DNA from 2 places in the Mesorhizobium sp. WSM4816 genome. Region 2 is predicted to be linked to the other one. Evidence: riboswitches for the same ligand, from Rfam matches in the RefSeq annotation. Region 2 holds a riboswitch; the other holds the start of a gene.

Region 1 (10,411 bases), on a different contig from region 2:
CGTCTCCATGTCGAGATCGTTTGTCGGCTCGTCCAGCACCAAAAGATTTGCCGGCCGCGCCAGCACACGGGCGAGCAGCAGCCGCGCCCGCTCGCCGCCCGAAAGCTCGCGCACCGGCGTGCGCGCCTGTTCCGGCTTGAACAGGAAGTCCTTCATGTAGGAGACGACGTGGCGCTGCTCGCCGTTGATGACAAGGTTCTCGCCGCGGCCGTCGGTGAGATACTGCGCCAGCGTCTCTTGCGGGTCGACCGCCTCGCGTTTCTGGTCGAGCGTGGCGATCTCCAGATTGGTGCCGAGTCGCACCGTGCCTGAGTCCGGCTTCAATTCGCCGGTCAGCATCTTCAGCAGCGTCGTCTTGCCGACGCCGTTCGGGCCGACCAGGCCAACGCGGTCACCGCGCTGGATGCGGGTCGAGAAACCCCTGACCACGGTGAGGTCGCCAAAGCTCTTCTCGATGTTCCTGGCCTCGATCACCAGCTTGCCCGATTCGGCGGCGTCGCTGGCCACCATGGTCGCCGCACCCTCGGCGCCACGATGGCCGCGAAAGCGCTGGCGCATGGTCTGCAGTTCGCCGAGCCGGCGCATGTTGCGCTTGCGCCTTGCCGTCACGCCATAGCGCAGCCAGTGCTCCTCGCGCACGATCTGGCGGCCAAGCTTGTGCTGCTCGCGCTCTTCTTCTTCCAGAACGGTGTCGCGCCATTCCTCGAAATGGCCAAAGCCCTTGTCCAGCCTGCGGGTCTGGCCCCGATCGAGCCAGACGGTGGCGCGCGACACGCGCTCGAGGAAGCGGCGGTCGTGCGAGATGACGATCAGCGCCGAAGAGGTGCGGGCAAGCTCCTCCTCCAGCCATTCGATGACCGACAGGTCGAGATGGTTGGTCGGCTCATCGAGGAGGAGAATGTCGGGCTCCGGCGCCATGACGCGGGCCAGGGCAGCACGGCGGGCTTCGCCGCCGGAGAGATCGTTCGGCCGTTCCTCGCCGGACAGGCCGAGATGCTCCATCAGATAGGTGGCGCGGTAGGGATCGTCGGCGGGTCCGAGCCCCGCCTCGACATAGGCGCGGACGCTGGCGAAACCATCCATGTCGGGCATTTGCGGCAGGTAGCGCACTGTTGCCGAAGGCTGGCGGAACACCTCGCCATCCTGCGGCTCGATCAATCCCGCAGCGATCTTCAGCAACGTCGACTTGCCCGAGCCGTTGCGGCCGACCAGAGCGATCTTGTCGCCCGCCGACGCCGTCAGTTCCGTCCCGTCGAGCAGCGGCGTGCCACCGAAGGTCAGTTTTATCCCGTCGAGATTGAGAAGCGGCGGCGCCATGTCAGCTTTCAGGTAGGGGGAATGGATGGGCGAGCAACAGCGCGCGGCCGCTGCCCAGCGCGACTTCGAGCCGGCCCTTGACCTCGTTGGAAATGGTCAGCGACGAGCCGAACGCCACCTCGACATGGTTCAGCGGCCATTTGGCGCCGGTCACGGTCAGACCGGCAAGGTCGGAGAAGCCGAGAATCGAAAACAGCGTGCCGTCGGCGTAGTCGAAGCCGGCCTTTCCGGGAAGCAAGGGCACGCCTTCCTCTGCGCCACTGGTCAAAAGCACCTCTGTCCCTGCCTCGGCCAGCCGGACGCCGAGCGCCAGGTGCAGGAAGGCGTGGTCGGTGCGCTTGCCGCCGAACGCGCCGGCGAGCACGAGGCTGGTGGCGCCGCGTTCGAGCGCGGCGGCGATAGCCAGTTCGCCGTCGGTCTTGTCCTTTTCTGCCGGAAACACCTGGCGCGGCACTGCGGCGAGCTCGTCCGGCAAATCCGCCGGCACCGAATCGAAGTCGCCGACCCAGAGTTCCGGCGTCAGGCGCAGAGTCCGGGCATGGCTGATGCCGGCGTCGGCGGCGATGACACGCGTGCCTTCGACCTGGCGGTCGAGCAGCGGCGTGCGGATAAGGTCGCCGCCAAGCAGGATGGTGAATTTGCTCATATGCGTGGCCCTTACCAGCCCTGCTTGCGAAACGGAAGGCCGCGGTCTGGATGCCCGGCAACTTCCGCTTGCGCCGCAGATGGGCCGGGCCTATGTGTCGAAGCGCTCTAACGGGGTGCTGGACGCGATCTTCGCGGACCGGCTGAGAGGCAACCTGCCAACCCGCTGAACCTGATCCGGTTTGTACCGGCGGAGGGATTAGACGTTTCGGACAACCCGACGCCTCAATTCCCTTCAACGCCAACGAAGGAGGCGCCGATGCGCACGTTTTTATACACACTTGTTTCGGCAGTGCTGCTCGCGGCGACCGTTCTCGCCGGCACCGGGCCGGCATCCGCGCAGGAAAAACTCACCGTCTATACCTATGAGAGCTTCACCGCCGAATGGGGTCCAGGCCCGGCGGTCAAGAAGGCGTTCGAGGCCGAATGCGGCTGTATTCTCGAATTCGTCGCGGTCGCCGACGGCGTCGCCCTGCTCAACCGCGTCAGGCTGGAAGGGGCCGCGACCAAGGCCGACATCGTGCTCGGCCTCGACACCAATCTGACGGCGGAAGCCAAGGCCACCGGCCTGTTTTCGCCGCATGGTGCCGTCATCGACGTCAAGGTGCCGGGCGGCTGGAGCGACGATATTTTCGTGCCGTTCGACTATGGTTATTTCGCCGTCGTCTACGACACCGAAAAGCTGAAGACGCCGCCGAAGAGCCTGAAGGAACTGGTCGAGGGCAATGCCGATGAAAAGATCGTCATTCAGGATCCGCGCACCTCGACGCCCGGTCTCGGCCTGCTGTTGTGGGTGAAGTCGGTTTATGGCGACAAGGCGCCCGAAGCCTGGGCCAAGCTTAAGGCAAAGGTGCTCACCGTGACGCCGGGCTGGAGCGAGGCCTACGGCCTGTTCACCAAGGGCGAGGCGCCGATGGTGCTGTCCTACACCACGTCGCCGGCCTATCATATGGTCGCCGAAAACACCCAACGCTATCAGGCAGCGCCCTTCGACGAGGGCGCGTATCTGCAGATCGAGGTTGCCGGCATCACCAAATCAGGTGCGAAGAACCCGTTTGCGAAACAGTTCCTGACTTTCATGACCGGGCCGAAATTCCAGGATGTCATTCCCGAGACCAACTGGATGTTCCCTGCCGGCAAGACCGAGAAGCCGCTCAATCCGGCTTTCGAGAAGCTCGTCAAGCCGACCAAGACGTTGCTTTTCAGCCCCGAAGAGGTCGCCGCCAACCGCAAGGCCTGGGTCGACGAATGGCTGTCGGTGATGAGCAAGTAGGACTTAGATTTCTGCATGGTGTTCGCTCCACGCCACCCCCCTCTGGCCTGCCGGCCATCTCCCCCTCCAGGGGGGAGATCGGATGTCACTTCCGCTTTCGCCAATCGCAACAGTCGAAGGATTGAGGCGAGGGTGAAGCTTCCAATCTCCCCCCTTGTGGGGGAGATTGCCGGCAGGCCAGAAGGGGGTGGGCGGGAACTCGACCTCAGCCACATCCCATCTTTCAGCGCCCGCCGTTAAGTTGGGCAGCGCGGAATGCACACTGGCCATCGTAGAGATCCCCGCATCACCGCCGGCACCATCGCGCTTGCCGCTGTTGCGCTGCTGATCGGCGGCGCGTTCGCCGGGCTCATCGTCGAAGGCGCACGCGATCCGTCCGGCGCCGCGTCGGCCTTCGATTCCTACCTCTTCCGCGTCGCCCGATTCACGCTGTGGCAGGCATTGCTGTCGACGCTGCTCTCCGTCGTGCCGGCGCTGTTCGTGGCGCGGGCGCTGTCGCGGCATCCGCGCTTCTTCGGTCGCGGCCTCATCCTGCAGCTCTTCGCCGTGCCGCTCGCGCTGCCGGCCATCGTCGCAGCACTCGGGATTCTGGCACTCTATGGCCGTGCCGGCTATTTCGCCGGCGTGCTCAGCGCGATCGGCGGTCAGGGCTGGCCGGGCATATACGGCCTGTCCGGCATCCTCGTCGCCCATGTCTTCTTCAATCTGCCGCTGGCCACGCGGCTGTTCCTCGAAGCGCTTGCGACAGTGCCGGCCGACCAGTGGCGGCTGGCGAGCCAGCTCGGCATGGGCGCCAGGCCCGCCTTCCGGCTGATCGAATGGCCAACGCTGCGCGCGGCGCTGCCGGGCGTCGCCGGGCTTGTCTTCATGCTCTGCATCACATCCTTTACCATCGTACTCACGCTGGGCGGCGGGCCGCGTGCGACAACGCTGGAGGTCGCCATCTACCAGGCGCTGCGTTTCGATTTCGATCCTGCCCGCGCGGTGACGCTGACAGTGCTGCAGATCGCGCTGACCTTCGTCGTCGTGCTGGCATTGATGCGGCTCGGCGCCAATACCGTCGGCGACGCCAACCTGCCGGTGGCTTCGCGCCGCTATCTTTCGGCCGGCGCCGCCGAGACCGTGCTGAACGCAGCATTGATCATCCTCGCTTTGCTGTTCGTCGCCGGGCCGATGGCGGCCACGGTCACGTCAGGCCTTGGCGCCGATCTCGGCCGGCTGGCGGGCGAGAGCGCGGTGCGGCAAGCGGCGCTGACCAGCGCCGTGCTCGCCTTGCTGGCGGCGCTGCTTGCAGTGGCGCTGTCGCTGTCGCTGGTCATGGCACGCCGGGCGCTGGCCTTGAGGCGTCGCGTCGGCGCCAGGACGCTGCTCGAATACGCCACGGATACCGGCGCCGGCTTCGTCCTCGTCGTGCCGCCCGTCGTCATCGGCGCCGGCTGGTTCCTGCTCCTGCGGACCGTCAGCGACGTCTTTGCCATCGCCCCTGTCATGGTCGTCGCCGTCAATGCGGTGATGGCGATGCCGTTTGCCATCCGCGCCATTCGCCCCGGCTATGATGCGGCGAGCGAACGCCACGAACGGCTCTGTTTGCTGCTTGGCATTTCGGGCTGGAACCGTTTCCGGCTGGTCGACTGGCCGTCGCTGCGGCGGCCGCTCGCCACCGGTTTCGCGTTCGCGATGGCTTTGTCGCTCGGCGATCTCGGCGCCATTGCCCTGTTTGGCAGCGACTCCCTGCAGACGCTGCCTTATCTCCTGCTGGCCCGCATGGGCAGCTACCGCACGATGGACGCGGCCGGCCTGGCATTTCTGCTCGGCCTGGTCTGTCTCGCGCTTGTCCTGGCCGCGGACTGGCTGGGACGGGGAGAAAGATCATGACGCTCAACAGCGAAAACGGTACGGCTGTGCGGCTGGAAAAGGCCTCGTTCAGCTATGGCGAAGCGCCGTTTTTATTCGATGTCGAGTTCGCCGCCTCGAAGATCACCGCCATCATGGGGCCGAGCGGCTCGGGAAAATCGACACTGCTCAATCTGGTGGCCGGCTTCGAGACGCCGCAATCGGGCCGCGTGCTGATCGGCGGCGCCGATGTCGGCGCCAAACCGCCGTCGGCGCGACCCGTGTCGATGGTGTTCCAGGAAAACAATCTCTTCGCCCATCTTTCGGTCGAACGAAATGTCGGCCTTGGCCGCTCGCCATCGCTCAGGCTGACCGAGGCCGACCACGCTGCAATCGCCGCGGCGCTCAAGCGCGTCGGCCTTGCCGGCAAGCAACAGCGCCTGCCGCGCGAACTCTCCGGCGGCGAGCGGCAGCGCGTCGCGCTCGCCCGCGTCCTGGTGCGCGACCGGCCGGTGCTCTTGCTCGACGAACCGTTGGCCTCGCTCGGACCGGCGTTGCGCGACGACATGCTCGATCTGGTAGCCGACGTCCATGCGGAGCGGCGCATGACGGTGCTGTTCGTCACCCATCAGCCGGAGGACGCCCACCGTATCGGCCAGGACATGGTGTTCCTGGACAATGGCACGGTTGCCGCAACCGGGACTGTCGCCGATTTTTTTACCAAGGCTGGACCGGAAGCCTTTCGGCGCTATATCGGTGCAGGTCCGTTTGGCGCAGGATCACGAGATGTTGCCCGGAAGCGGACATAATTTACGGCCAAACCGGCTTCAGGCGATGTGGCGTTTGCTTGCCATGGTCAACGTAGTGTGGCTAGGTCCTCCGATACTGGTCCGGCATAGGTTGTGATTTGCCACTACGGTGCCATCCGCGCTCGTGGGCTCGAAGGACTCTGTGGCAGTTGATTTTGCGCATGATCTGAAAATCGATGCCCGATTTTCGGGCCATGTGCTGAGAGCCGAAAGGAAGCTGTTCTGCCGACCGGCACAGACAGAGTGAGAAGGAAACCGCTGGCGCGCTTCCTGGCGCTGGCCGGCTTTGCCATGGCGTTGGCAAGCTGCCAGATGTTCACGCCTCCGGACGTTCAGGTATCCGGCTTCCAGCCTTCTAGCAAACCGGTCACCGTCGACAATGTTGCCGCCAACAGCAAGGTCGCCGAAATGGCCAAGGCGCAGCATCCGCGCATCCTCGCGACCTATGGCGGCGAATATTCCGATCCCAAGCTCGAGCGCATGGTCGCCAAGGTCGTCGGCAGCCTGACGGTGGTTTCGGCCAACCCGAGCCAGACCTACCGCATCACGATCCTCAATTCGCCCAACGTCAACGCTTTCGCATTGCCTGGCGGCTATCTCTACATCACGCGCGGCCTGTTGGCGCTGGCCAACGATTCGGCCGAACTCGCCGCGGTCATCGCGCATGAGATGGGCCATGTCACTGCAAACCACGGCTTGCAGCGCCAGCAGCTCGAGGCCGAGGAAGGCTTTGCGACAAAAGTCGTCTCGGATGTGCTCGGCGACAGCCCGACCGCCAAGGCGGCACTGATCCGCGGCAAGCTGCGGCTTGCCCAGTTCTCGCGCAATCAGGAGCTGGAGGCCGACGGCATCGGCATCAAGTCGATCGGCGAGGCGGGCTTCGATCCGTTTGCCGCTGGCCGCTTCCTGCAGTCCATGTCGGCCTACACCGATTTCCGCTCGATCAGCGGCGCCACCGACGCCAGCCTCGACTTCCTGGCAACGCACCCGAACACGCCGCAACGCATCGATCTGGCGCAGCGCCATGCCCGCCAGTTCGGCGCGCCCGGCGTCGGCACGCGCGACCGCGACGCCTTCCTCGCCGGCATAGACGGGCTGCTCTACGGCGACACGCCGGAGGAAGGCTATGTGCGTGGCGAAACCTTCCTGCATCCGGGGCTCGGCGTGTCGTTCTCGGTGCCCGACGGCTTCATCATCGACAACTCGGCCGCGGCGGTGACGGCAACCGGACCGGGCGACATAGCGATCCGCTTCGACGGCGTCTCGATCGACAGGAACCGATCGCTGACCGACTACCTCCGCAGCGGCTGGGTGGCCGGTCTCGACGAAAGCAGCGTGCGCCAGGAAACAATCAACGGCAACGAGGCGGCGACGGCGCATGCCAGCGCCGAGGGCTGGCAGTTCGGCATCGCGGTGATCCGCGCCGGCGGCCAGGTCTACCGGCTGCTGACGGCAGCCCCCTCCGCCAGCACCTCGCTGGACGCGGTGGCGCGCTCGGTCAGCGGCTCGTTCCGGATCTTGAGCGCGGCCGAAAAAGCAGCGCTGAAGCCGCTGCATATCCGCGTCGTCACGGTCCGGCCCGGACAGACCATGGGTTCGCTCGCGGCGCAGATGGTCGGCGTCGACCGCAAGCTCGACCTGTTCAGGGTGCTCAATGCAATGTCGCCCGGCGCAGCCGTTTCGGCCGGCGACAAGGTCAAGATCATCACCGACAGATAGAGTGTGTCGATATTCAGGTGATGCCGGCCCGCAAACGGCAATTTCCTGCGCTTCCGACCTTCGCCGGCCGGAGCACTCATGAGCGGTCGCGGCAGTAAGGCTACGGCCGGCGTAGGCCGGTGCTCACGTACTTTATGTACGCTCCGCTCCGGTTCTCGGAAACCACCTGGTTTGGTCGCTTCGCGCCCGTCTTCGACTCCGACTCGTCCTAACCTGAATCGCAACACACCCTAGGCGGCGGTCGCCAGAAACTCGGGGTTTTGCTTCACCAGCGCTATCTTGAGCTTTTCCATGGCGCGTGCCTCGATCTGGCGGACGCGTTCCTTGGAGATGCCAAGCGCCTCGCCGAGGGCTTCGAGCGTCGCGCCCTCGTCGCTCAGCCGGCGTTCCTCGATGATCCTGAGCTCGCGGGCGTTGAGCGCGCCGAGCGCGGTTTTCAGCCATATAGAGCGGCGTTCGACATCGATCGTGTCGCCCACGACTTCGTCCGGCAAAGGATCGTCCGAAACCAGAAAATCCATTCGCTCGGTGGCGCCCGCATCGTCGGCGAGCGGCTGGTTGAGCGAACTGTCGGGGGCCGAAAGGCGCGAGTCCATCATCGCCACGTCGGCCTCGGAGACGCCAAGCGCCACCGACACCTCGCGGTAGAGCGAGGTGTTCGAGATCGGCTCGGCACCGTTCGCCAAGCGGGCGCGCAGGCGCCGCAAATTGAAGAACAGCGCCTTTTGCGCCGAACTGGTGCCGCCACGCACGATCGACCAGTTGCGCAGGATATAGTCCTGCATCGAGGCACGGATCCACCACGTCGCATAGGTCGAAAACCGCACCTCGCGCTCCGGTTCGAAACGGGCCGCTGCCTCCAGCAGGCCGACATGGCCTTCCTGCACCAGGTCGCCGAGGGGCAGGCCATAGTGGCGGAACTTCGAGGCCATGGAAATAACCAGCCGCATATGCGCCATGGCGATTTGGTGCAGTGCCTGCTGGTCGTTGTCTTCCTTCCAGCGCAGCGCGAGAACATGCTCCTCGTCGCGCTCGAGATAGGGGGCTTTCATCGCCGCGCGGACCATGGTTCGCCCTGCCGTATCTTCCATCATGCCACGCTCCCTGTTCCGGGCGTTGCGGTGCGATCGCTCGCCCCTGAGCTGGCATCGTGGTTGAATTGGCGACGCCGCGCCCTACAACAGCCAACAAACGTGCCACCCGCGCGAATGGTTCCGCCGCTGATGTCGCGTGGATTGCACTGTTCGAAAGCTCGATGCGGCGGTCGCTCCTCGGCCGGTTGGCGTGAGTCGATGTGGTTTTGAGAATTGGATTTCGAAAGTGTCTCATTTTTGAAATCTGGTTTCTTATTTCGCCAGGCTGCATCTGTCAGTTTCCGGCGCTCACAAATGCGCCGGACGCCGGCCCCGGACGCCGGCCAATGACGGGATCACAGAAAAATGAAATGGCTCAAATCGCTTATCGTCGCCGCAACACTGCAGGTACTGGCTGGCACATCAGGCCATGCCGGCGCCAATCTCGATCAGATCAAGCAGGCCGGTGTCTTCAAGGTCGGCACGGAAGGTACCTATGCCCCCTTCACCTATCATGATGCCTCGGGCGAACTGGTCGGCTTCGACGTCGAGATTGCCAAGGCGATCGCCGAGCGACTCGGCGTCAAGGCCGAATTCCTCGAAGGCAAATGGGATGGGCTGATCGCCGGCCTCGACGCCGAGCGCTATGACGCTGTTATCAACCAGGTCGGCATCACCGAGGAGCGCAAGGCCAAGTATGATTTCTCCGATCCCTATATTGCTTCCAAGGCGGTGCTGATCGTGCGCGGCGACAATACCGACATCAACAGCTTTGCCGACCTGAAGGGCAAGAAGGCGGCGCAGTCGCTGACCTCGAATTTCGGCAAGCTCGCCGAAGCGAACGGCGCCGAACTCGTCGGTACCGATGGCTTCGACCAATCGATCCAGCTGCTTCTTACCGGCCGCGCCGATGCCACCATCAACGACAGCCTGTCCTTCCTCGATTTCAAGAAGCACAAGCCCGACGCCAACGTGAAGATCGCCGCGCAGGAAGAAAACGCCGACTATTCCGGCGTCCTCGTGCGCAAGGGCGATCCGGAACTGGTCGCCGCCATCAATCGGGCGCTGGCCGATATCAAGTCCGACGGCACCTACCAGAAGATCGCCGACACTTACTTCGGCCAGGACGTTTCGAAGTAAGCGCATTTCACGGAGCCGGCTGGTTGCCGGCCCGCATGGCCAAGTATCGCGGCGAGCCGTCTTTGACGGCCGCCGCTTTTGGCGTGATATGACGACCGTATGGTCGCGCCTCGATGCTGCCGGGCCGATTTTGGGCGGCAATCTCGCAAGGAGAGTTTTCGTGCCGCACTGGCTGCAATTGATGCTGGATTCGTTGCCCACGCTGCTATGGGCCGCGCTGATCTTCACCGTGCCGCTAACGCTGCTGTCGTTCGCATTCGGTCTATTCGTAGGACTGGTCGCAGCGCTCGTCCGGCTGTTCGGCCCGACGCCGCTGGTCGCCGTGGTCCGCTTCTATGTCTGGATCTTCCGTGGCACGCCGCTTCTGGTGCAGCTCTTCCTGATCTTCTACGGCCTGCCCTCGGTCGGCATCCTGCTCGACGCCTTTTCAGCCGCGTTGATCGGCTTCACACTCAATATCGGCGCCTATACGTCGGAGATCATCCGCGCCGTCATAGGCTCGGTGCCGAAGGGGCAGTGGGAGGCGGCCTATTCGATCGGCATGACCTGGGGCCAGGCGATGCGACGCACTATCCTTCCACAAGCGGGCCGCGTCGCGGTGC
Region 2 (10,411 bases):
CGCAAGGGCAACCCACGGACGATGCCGACTTCCAGTTCCACATGGCGATTGCCGCCGCAACCAACAACGCCAGGTTCAAGGCCTTCCTCGAACATGTCGGCCGGCGGATGATCCCGCGGGTGAAGTTCAAGACGATGATGGGCGGCGTCGACCCCTTGCCCAATCGCGACCATCCGATTCTGCAGGAGCACAGGGAAATCGCCGATGCGATCCTCGCCCGCGACCCGGAAAAGGCGCGTGAGGCGATGCGCCGCCATTTGGTGACCGGGATAAAGCGCTATCGCGCCCTGACCGTCCGGCGCCCGACAAATCAGGACAACAGCGGCGGTTGACCCGTCCGGATATTCATCATATGAATCTAGATGACATCATATTAATTTGTGGGATGAGTTCCTTTGTCGCCAGATGAAATCAAGTCGCGGGTCGCTTCAGGGCTGCTGTCGTTTCCAGTCACGCATTTCAACGAGGATTTCAGCCTCAATCTCGAAAGCTATCGCGCGCATGTCGAATGGCTGTCGGGGTTCGGTGCCGCTGCCCTGTTCGCGGCCGGCGGCACCGGTGAATTCTTCTCGCTGTCGCCGGAAGAGGTCGCCGACGTTACCCGCGCGGCCAAGGATGCCTCGGGAAACGTGCCGATCATCGCCGGCTGCGGCTACGGCACGGCGCTCGCCACGGAAATCGCCCGCCGCGCCGAGGCTGCGGGAGCCGACGGTCTCCTGCTTCTGCCTCACTATCTGATGGAGGCCTCGCAAGAGGGGATTTTTCGGCATGTCAAGGCCGTGTGCCAGTCCACCGGCCTCGGCGTCATCATCTACAACCGTGCGAACTCGGTCGCCGGTGCCGACACCGTTGCACGCCTTGCTGACGCGTGCCCAAACCTAATCGGGTTCAAGGACGGCACAGGCAAGGTCGATCTTGTCCGCCACGTCACCGCAAAGCTTGGCGATCGGCTCTGCTACATCGGTGGCATGCCCACGCATGAGCTGTTCGCCGAGGGCTTCAACGGCGCCGGCGTGACGACTTATTCCTCCGCGGTCTTCAACTTCGTGCCGGAATTGGCCCAGCGCTTCTACAGGGCGATGCGGACAGGTGATCGCGCTATGATGGAAGAAATCCTGCACAGCTTCTTCTTCCCCTTCGCGGCCCTGCGCGATCGCGAGCAAGGTTATCCGGTGTCGATCATCAAGGCCGGCGTCGAGCTCATCGGACGGACACCCGGCCCGCTTCGGCCGCCGCTGACGGATCTGAAGCCGCAGGAGAAAGACGTGCTGCGCGGACTGATCGAGAAGATCGCCGCCTAGCCGCCGCGAGATCGGCAAATCGTCGGCCGCACGGGATGAGGAGGATCGTCTCGTGCGACAGCCAAAACGGAAGATCCCAAACGGAAGATCAAGGGAGGAGTGACATGAACAGAAGCATTCATGCGATTGCAGCTGTCGTATTGATGACCGCTGCCGCGCCATCGGCCGTCGCACAGGAAGCGGCGCAGGAGATCCGTATCGTCCTGCCGGAGCAGCCGGCCAATCTGGAGCCCTGCGGCACCATCATCACCAATGTCGGCCAGATACTCAGCCAAAACGTGGTTGAATCGTTGACCGTCATCGATCCGGTCAGCGGACAGCCCCAGCCGAAACTGGCGACGGAGTGGACCAGCGTGGACCCGACCACCTGGCGGGTCAAGCTGCGCGAGGGCGTCAAATTCCAGGACGGAACCGAACTCAATGCGGATGCGGTCGTCTTCTCAATCAACAGGATGATCAGCGGCAAGCTTACCTGCAGCAACATTGCGAAATTCGGCGATGCCAAACTGACGCTGACGCCGGTCGACAAGCTGACCGTCGAAATAAAGTCGGACAGGCCCGAGCCCATCATGCCGACGCTGTTGAGCGTGGTCATGATCGTCTCGCCGAAGACGCCGGTCGACCAGGCGGTGAACGATCCGGTCGGCACCGGCCCGTTCACGCTGTCGACCTTTTCCCCGCAGACCGTGGTGCTGGACGCGTTCGACGGCTATTGGGGCAACAAGCCGCAGATCACCAAGGCAACCTATGTCTGGCGACCCGAATCCTCGATTCGAGCCGCCATGGTGAAGACCGGGGAAGCCGACCTGACACCGTCGATTGCCATCCAGGACGCAAGCAATCCGGAGACGGATTTCGCCTACCTGAACTCCGAAACCACTGCCATCCGCATCGATGCCGCCGAGCCGCCGCTCGACGACCTGCGCGTGCGCAAGGCGCTCAACCTGGCGATCGACTGGGAAGGCCTTGCGCAGCTGTTCGGCGACGACGTCAAGCGTGCGTCGCAGATGGTCGTCTCCGGGATCAACGGCCATGACGACGCGCTCGAGCCTTGGTCGTATGATCCGGAAGAGGCGAAAAAGCTCATCGAAGAGGCGCGCGCGGCGGGTGTCGCGGTCGACACCGAGATCAAGCTCATCGGGCGAAACGGCATCTATCCGAACGGCGCCGAAGCGATGGAGGCGATGATGACGATGTGGCAGGACGCCGGCCTCAACGTCAAGCTTACCATGCTCGATGTCGCCGACTGGCTGCGCTATCTGCAAAAGCCGTTCCCGGCGGAGCGCGGCCCCAATCTCCTGCAGATGATGCATGACAACAACAAGGGCGATGCGGCCTTCACGGTGCCGATCTTCTATCGATCGAGCGGCAGCTACTCGACCTTGGCCGATCCGGCATTCGACAAGCAGATAGACGAGGCACTGGCGGCGACCGGCGAAGCCCGCACCAACAGCTTCAAGGCGATTTTCGGCAAGGCCCGCAACGAAGTGGTGGCGGACATCCCGATGTTCCATATGATCGGCTACACCCGGGTTGGCACCAGGCTGGAATGGAAGCCCGATATCACCACCAACAGCGAAATACCGCTGGCCAATATCGCCATCAAAGACTGAGCGATACGGGGGCGCCAGGCGGTCGTCGCCCTGCGCCCCCGACCCGTTGCCTCCGTCGATATCCGCCGAAGGGCATCCGAAATGATAACCTATCTTGGACGCCGGGCGTCGCACAGCATCCTGTCGGTCATCGGTCTTTTGACCTTGGTTTTTTTCCTGACACGGCTCACCGGCGATCCTTCCGCCTTGTACCTGCCTCTGGACTCGACTGCGGAAGCTCGGGCCGCGTTCGCGCGGTTGAACGGCCTCGATCAGCCGATCCATTGGCAGTTTCTGGGATATCTGCGCGATCTGCTGCAGCTGGATTTCGGTGAATCGCTGCGCCAGAACCGCTCGGCGATGCAGGTCGCGCTTGAGGCGTTCCCGGAAACACTGAAGCTGGCCGTCGTCGCGATCACGCTGTCGACCGCCTTGGCAATTCTTGTCGGCTCGCTGGCGGCCGCGCGGCCGGGCAGCATCTTCGACCGTATCGCCAGCCTCGTCTCGCTGGCCGGCGCAAGCGCGCCGGATTTCTGGGTCGCCATCGTCGGCATCCTTGTCTTCGCCGTGGGGCTCGGAGTTTTGCCGACATCGGGCACCGGCAGCTGGGCGCACTGGATCATGCCGACCTTCGTGCTGATGCTTCGCCCTTTCGGTCTCCTGGTGCAGGTCGTGCGCGGAACCATGCTGTCGGCGCTTGCCTCTCCATACATCAAGACCGCAAGGGCCAAGGGCCTGCCGCGGCAGAAGATCATCTTCGGGCATGCGCTTCGCAACTCGCTGCTGCCGGTCGTCACGGTCGCCGGCGACCTGGCGACCAGCCTCGTCAACGGCGCCGTCGTCGTGGAGTCGATATTCGGCTGGCCCGGCATCGGCAAGCTGATGATCGATTCGATCATCCAGCGCGATTTTGCCGTCGTCCAGTCGACCATTCTGGTGACGGCAACCGCCATCTTCATCCTCAACATCGCGATCGACCTGCTCTACGCGGTTCTCGATCCGCGCATCCGGTACTGAGCCATGACGATCATCACCCCCGACATCAAGCCGGCGGCCGTTCCAGGCAGCGGTCGCGTGCTTTTCGCCTATTTGAAGCGCGACAGGCTTGCGCTCGCCGCTGCTATTTTCCTGGCGATCGTCGTCATCGCGGCGGTCCTTGGCCCGTGGCTGGTGGGCGACGCCGCATCGCGGCTCGGGCTGCGCCAGCGCAACCTCGCCCCGTTCTCGCTGGCCAGCGGCTGGATCTACGTCCTTGGCGCCGACACCCTCGGCCGGCCGATCCTGGCCAGGCTGATTGTCGGCGCGCAGAACACGTTCGGCATTGCCGCGGCGGCGGTGTTCGCGTCAATGCTGGTCGGTGGAACGCTGGGCCTGATAGCGGGCTATTCGGAGCGCTGGTACAGTCATCTCATCCTGCGCCTGGCCGATGTCGTCATGAGCTTTCCCTCGCTGCTGCTGGCGCTCATCGTGCTCTACACACTGGGCCCAAGCATCACCAACCTGGTGATCGTTCTCGCCGTGACGCGCATGCCGATCTACCTCAGAACTGCGCGCGCGGAAGTGCTGGAGCTGCGCGAGCGCATGTTCGTCAGCGCGGCGCGAGCCATGGGCGCGAAGCCGGCCCGGATCATCATCCGGCACATCGCCCCCCTGGTCCTGCCGACATTGGTGACGATTTCAGCCATTGATTTCGCGACCGTCATTTTGTCGGAATCGGCGCTGAGTTTCCTTGGCCTCGGCATTCAGCCACCGGACTTCACGTGGGGTGCGATGGTGGCAAACGGCCGCGGCTATCTTGCCACCGCCTGGTGGATCGCATTCTGGCCGGGCCTTGCAATCATGCTGACGACGCTGTCGCTCAACATCCTCTCGAACTGGGCACGCACCGTTGCCGATCCGCAGCAACGCTGGCGCCTTCAGACATTGCGAAAAGCTGCCCGATGAGCAACGCGACCATTCTCAAGCTCGAGGGCCTGACCGTCGATTTTCTTTCGGATGACCAGCCGGTACGCGCCGTCGACGATGTCTCTTTCCACGTCAGCCGTGGCGAGACGCTGGTGATCCTCGGCGAAAGCGGTTCGGGAAAGAGCGTCAGCACCAGCACGGTGATGGATCTCGTCGACTGCCCGCCAGGCGATATCGTGGCCGGCTCCTGCTTCTTCGACGGCGTCGAACTGTCAGGCCTCGGTGCCGAGGCGCGCCGAAGCATCAACGGCCGCAGGATTGCGATGATCTTTCAGGATCCGCTCGCCTATTTGAACCCGGTCTACACGGTGGGGCGCCAGATCGAGGAGGTCTTTGAGAGCCACGGTGCGGCAGCCGGCAAGGCCGCACGCGCCAAGACGATAGAACTGCTTCGGCGGGTCGGCATTCCAGAGCCGCAAAACCGCGTCGACTTCTATCCGCATCAATTCTCGGGCGGACAGCGCCAGCGCGTGATGATTGCCATGGCGATCGCGTTGAAACCGGACATCCTGATCGCCGATGAGCCGACGACTGCCCTGGACGTCAGCGTGCAAGCGCAGATCCTCGATCTGCTGCGCGATCTCCAGCGCGAAACCGGCATGGCGTTGATCATGATCACCCACGACCTCGAAGTCGCCGCGTCCATGGCGGACCGGATCATCGTCATGAACGGCGGCAAGGTCGTCGAGACAGGCATCGCCAAGGAGGTCTTCAGCAATCCGCAGCACGCCTATACCCGCCGCCTCATCGCCGCCCTGCCCCACGGCAACGCAGCGGAGGCGCCCAACAGGCGTTCGACGGCGGTCGCCGGCGAGACGCTGCTCAAGGTGGAACATCTCACCAAGCACTATGAGCTTGCTTCCGGAGCTTTTAGCAGCAAGCGGACGTTCAAGGCGGTGGATGACATAAGCTTCGAGGTCAGGAGAGGAGAAACGCTCGGCATCGTCGGCGAGTCCGGGTCCGGCAAATCGAGCGTCGCGCGCATGCTGCTGGGGCTGAACGCGCCAAGCGCCGGTAGCGCGGTCTTTGCCGGTGAGAACATCTTCGACATGAATGGGAAGCGCCTCATGGCGTTTCGGCGCAAGGTCCAGATGATCTTCCAGGATCCATACGGATCGATGAATCCGCGCATGCGCGTTTATTCGATCATTTCCGAGCCCTGGGTGATCCACCGCGATATCCTGCCGAAGGACAGGTGGAAGGCTCGCGTGGCAGAGCTCCTGGAATTGGTTGGGCTGTTGCCGGAGCACGCCGAGCGCTACCCGCACCAGTTTTCCGGCGGCCAGCGACAGCGCATCGCCATTGCGCGCGCACTTGCCAGCGAGCCGGAACTGATCGTCTGCGACGAGGCGGTTTCGGCGCTCGACGTCTCTATCCAGGCGCAGGTGATCGACCTTCTGGCCGACCTCAGGACCAGGCTCGGCCTCTCCTATATTTTCATCACCCACGACTTGCCGATCGTGCGCCATTTCGCCGACCGGATCATGGTCATGAAAGACGGAAGGATTGTCGAGGAAGGTCAAACCGCGGCGCTGTTCGGGGCGCCTCGCCACAAATATACGCAAAGCCTGTTGCAGGCTGTGCCCAGGCCCAAATGGCTTACGCAGGCTCAATAGTTCGTCCGCGCGCCCAGCTAGCGTTGCCGACTGATGGGCCGAATGCGCTTGACAAAATGGCGATCGCCCGCTCAATTTGACCCATTCACCAGGGGGGTCCCGGCAAGGGGCTGAGATACTGCTGGCTTTCGCGGCGCAGTGACCCGTTGAACCTGATCCAGTTCATACTGGCGTAGGGACGGTGCAAGCGCTTTGCGGGAGTCCATGCCCGAAAACCTGTAAGCAGGCAGACCAAAGCGTCTTTTCATCCTTCCGGCACAGAACTGGGTCTCCAATGCATGAGCAAAGGAGCCTCATAATGAATGCCATTTCCCCCGCCGTGTCGACGGGACCGCTGCCCGCCTCAAGGAAAATCCACAAACCCGGCCTTATTCACCCGCAGATCAGGGTGCCGATGCGGGAAATCGCTGTCCATCCGACGGCAGGCGAACCGCCTGTCACCGTTTACGATCCGTCCGGTCCCTATACGGACCCGACTGTCGAAACCAGCATCGAAAAGGGCCTCGCCAGGTTTCGCCATGAATGGGTTACGGCGCGCGGCGACGTCGAATTCCACGATGGCCGCAGTGTCAGGCCGGAGGACAACGGCTTTGCGTCAGGTGAGCGCCTGACGCCGGAATTTCCCGTGCGCCACCGGCCGCTAAAGGCAAAAACGGGCAAAGCGGTGACGCAGCTTGCCTATGCGCGGGCCGGGATCATCACCCCCGAAATGGAGTTCGTCGCCATTCGCGAGAATCTCGGCCGCGAGAGCTTACGCGGCGGGATGCAGCGCGACGGCAACTCTTTCGGCGCGGTGATCCCGGACTTCGTCACGCCGGAATTCGTGCGCGACGAGATAGCGCGCGGACGGGCTATCATTCCCTCCAACATCAACCACCCGGAGAGCGAGCCGATGATCATCGGCCGCAATTTCCTGGTCAAGATCAATGCCAATATCGGCAATTCAGCCGTCACCTCGTCGATGGCCGAAGAGGTCGAAAAAATGGTCTGGGCGATCCGCTGGGGAGCCGACACCGTCATGGACCTGTCGACCGGTCGCAACATCCACAACATCCGCGAATGGATCGTCCGCAATTCGCCTGTGCCGATCGGAACCGTGCCGCTCTACCAGGCGCTTGAGAAGGTCGGAGGGATCGCCGAGGACCTGACCTGGGAAATCTACCGCGATACGCTGATCGAACAGGCCGAACAGGGCGTCGACTATTTCACCATCCATGCCGGTGTGCGGCTGCACTACATCCCGCTGACGGTCGACCGGGTCACCGGCATCGTGTCGCGCGGCGGCTCCATCATGGCCAAGTGGTGCCTGCATCACCACCGCGAAAGCTTCCTCTACGAGCATTTCGAGGAAATCTGCGACATCTGCCGCGCTTACGACGTGTCGTTCTCGCTCGGCGACGGCCTTCGTCCCGGCTCGATCGCCGACGCCAACGACGCGGCGCAGTTCGCCGAACTGGAAACGCTCGGCGAGTTGACAAAGGTCGCCTGGGCCAAGGATTGCCAGGTCATGATCGAGGGGCCGGGCCATGTTCCGATGCACAAGATCAAGGAGAACATGGACAGGCAGCTCGAAGTCTGCGGCGAGGCGCCCTTCTACACGCTTGGGCCGCTGACCACCGACATCGCACCCGGCTACGACCACATCACCTCAGGCATCGGCGCTGCGATGATCGGCTGGTACGGCACGGCGATGCTCTGCTATGTCACGCCCAAGGAGCATCTCGGTCTCCCCGACCGCAACGACGTCAAGACGGGCGTCATCACCTACAAGATAGCCGCGCACGCCGCCGACCTCGCCAAGGGTCATCCGACAGCGAAGCTCCGCGACGATGCGCTGTCGAGGGCGCGGTTCGAGTTTCGTTGGGAAGACCAGTTCAACCTGTCGCTCGACCCCGAAACCGCGCGCTCCTTCCACGACGAGACGTTGCCGAAGGAGGCGCACAAGCTGGCGCATTTCTGCTCGATGTGCGGGCCGAAATTCTGCTCGATGCGCATCTCCCACGACATTCGGGCCGAGGCACAGAAAGAGGGCATGGCGGCGATGGCCGCGAAGTACCGCGAGGGCGGCAATCTTTATATGCCGGTGGACGGCGAACCGCCCATGCCGAAGATGCCGGAGCCGTCATGAGGCTGCTGGTCAAAGGGGCTGGCGTCGCCGGCCTCACCGCCGCCTTCGAACTCGCCGCCCGCGGTGCTGCGGTAACCATTGCCGAGACCCGGCATGGCCTTGGCGGCAACGCATCATGGATGGCCGGCGGCATGCTGGCGCCCTGGTGCGAGCGCGAAAGCGCCGAGCAGCCGGTGCTGGATCTCGGACGCGACGCCGCCGACTGGTGGGATGCGGTCCTGCCGGGTCATGTCACGCGGGCCGGAACACTCGTTTTGGCAATGCCGCGGGATGCGGGCGAACTCGCCCGGTTTGCAAGCCGCACGTCGGGTCATCGGCGGGTCGACGAAGACGAAATCGCGCTCCTGGAACCCGAGATCGCCGGCCGCTTCCGTCGCGGGCTGTTCTTTCCGGGCGAGGCCCATCTCGACCCACGCCGAGCAATGGCGGCGCTGCATGAAAAACTCGCCGCAAGCGGCGTCGAGTTCCGCTTCGGAGTGGACGCCCGGCACGTGACGGGATTCGACCGCGAGATCGACTGCATGGGAATGGCGTCCAGCGATGAAAGGCTTCGCGGCGTGCGCGGCGAGATGCTGATCCTGCGTACACCGGACATCTCGCTGTCGCGCCCAGTCAGGCTGCTGCACCCGCGTTTGCCGCTCTATCTGGCGCCGCGCGCCGACCACCATTTCATGGCTGGTGCAACGATGGTCGAGAGCCTGTCCACGGAGCCGGTCACGGTACGGGCGATGATGGAGCTCCTGAACGCCGCCTATTCGGTTCATCCCGCCTTTGGCGAGGCCGCGATCGTTGAGACGGGCGTCGGCATTCGCCCGGCGTTTTCCGACAACCTGCCGCGCGTCGAAGCGCATGGCAGGAGCGTCGCGATCAACGGGCTCTACCGCCATGGTTTCCTGCTGGCCCCCGCCATGGCGCGCCGGGCGGCCGACCTTGTTTTCGATACTGACAAACCGGTGGAACTTACTGATGAAACTGACGGTCAACGGCGAAGCGCATGAGATCACCGCCGCCACCCTGGCGGAGCTTCTCGCCGCGCTTGACTACGAGGGCAACTGGCTTGCAACGGCCGTGAACAGCGAGGTTGTGCACGCGACTGAGCGGGCGCTGTTCCAGTTGAAGGACGGCGACCGGATCGAAATTCTCTCACCCATGCAAGGAGGTTAGCAACGTGATCGAGCTTTACGGAACCAAGCTTCCGTCGCGCCTGCTTCTCGGCACCGCACAGTACCCCTCGCCCGCCATTCTTGCCGATGCGGTCAAGGCATCCTGCGCGTCCGCGGTGACCGTCTCATTGCGCCGCGAAATGGCCGGCGGCAAGGGTGGCGAGAAATTCTGGTCGCTTATCCAATCGCTGCGGCTGCATGTCCTTCCCAACACCGCCGGTTGTCACTCCGTCAAGGAAGCCGTCACGACCGCAAAGATGGCGCGCGAGGTCTTCGGCACGAACTGGATCAAGCTCGAGGTGATCGGCAATCATGACACGCTGCAGCCTGACGTCTTCGGCTTGGTCGAGGCCGCGCGAATCCTGTGCGACGACGGGTTTGCTGTATTTCCTTACACGACGGACGATCTCGTCGTCGCCGAGCGATTGCTGGAAGCCGGATGCGGGGTGCTCATGCCCTGGTGCGCGCCGATCGGTTCTGCGCTTGGACCGGTAAATATCACCGCGCTCCGCTCGATGCGCGGCCATTTCCCGGATGTCCCGCTGATCGTGGATGCGGGCCTCGGCCGCCCATCTCACGCGGCTCTCGTGATGGAACTCGGCTTCGACGCGGTGCTCCTCAACACGGCAGTGGCCAAGGCCGCCGA

What was found. A riboswitch is a leader RNA that binds a small molecule or an ion and turns the genes downstream of it on or off. The one in region 2 is predicted to bind thiamine pyrophosphate.
Region 1: linked by a shared signal. The riboswitch ahead of thiB (thiamine ABC transporter substrate binding subunit) and the one ahead of thiC (phosphomethylpyrimidine synthase ThiC) in region 2 are both predicted to bind thiamine pyrophosphate.

What each region holds. Positions count from the first base shown of each region.
Region 1 is NZ_JBVVQR010000044.1:20,534-30,944, reverse strand. It holds gene AC0L3H_RS29190 (ABC-F family ATP-binding cassette domain-containing protein) at 1-1,317, opposite strand, end outside; gene AC0L3H_RS29185 (thiamine diphosphokinase) at 1,319-1,963, opposite strand; TPP riboswitch at 2,065-2,178, shown strand; gene thiB (thiamine ABC transporter substrate binding subunit) at 2,222-3,235, shown strand; gene thiP (thiamine/thiamine pyrophosphate ABC transporter permease) at 3,491-5,110, shown strand; gene thiQ (thiamine ABC transporter ATP-binding protein) at 5,107-5,877, shown strand; gene AC0L3H_RS29165 (M48 family metalloprotease) at 6,169-7,596, shown strand; gene AC0L3H_RS29160 (RNA polymerase factor sigma-32) at 7,827-8,690, opposite strand; gene AC0L3H_RS29155 (amino acid ABC transporter substrate-binding protein) at 9,036-9,809, shown strand; gene AC0L3H_RS29150 (ABC transporter permease subunit) at 9,970-10,411, shown strand, end outside.
Region 2 is NZ_JBVVQR010000001.1:349,839-360,249, reverse strand. It holds gene AC0L3H_RS01600 (FadR/GntR family transcriptional regulator) at 1-332, shown strand, start outside; gene kdgD (5-dehydro-4-deoxyglucarate dehydratase) at 396-1,301, shown strand; gene AC0L3H_RS01590 (ABC transporter substrate-binding protein) at 1,406-2,914, shown strand; gene AC0L3H_RS01585 (ABC transporter permease) at 2,996-3,910, shown strand; gene AC0L3H_RS01580 (ABC transporter permease) at 3,914-4,837, shown strand; gene AC0L3H_RS01575 (ABC transporter ATP-binding protein) at 4,834-6,474, shown strand; TPP riboswitch at 6,555-6,671, shown strand; gene thiC (phosphomethylpyrimidine synthase ThiC) at 6,773-8,602, shown strand; gene thiO (glycine oxidase ThiO) at 8,599-9,600, shown strand; gene thiS (sulfur carrier protein ThiS) at 9,569-9,766, shown strand; gene AC0L3H_RS01555 (thiazole synthase) at 9,771-10,411, shown strand, end outside.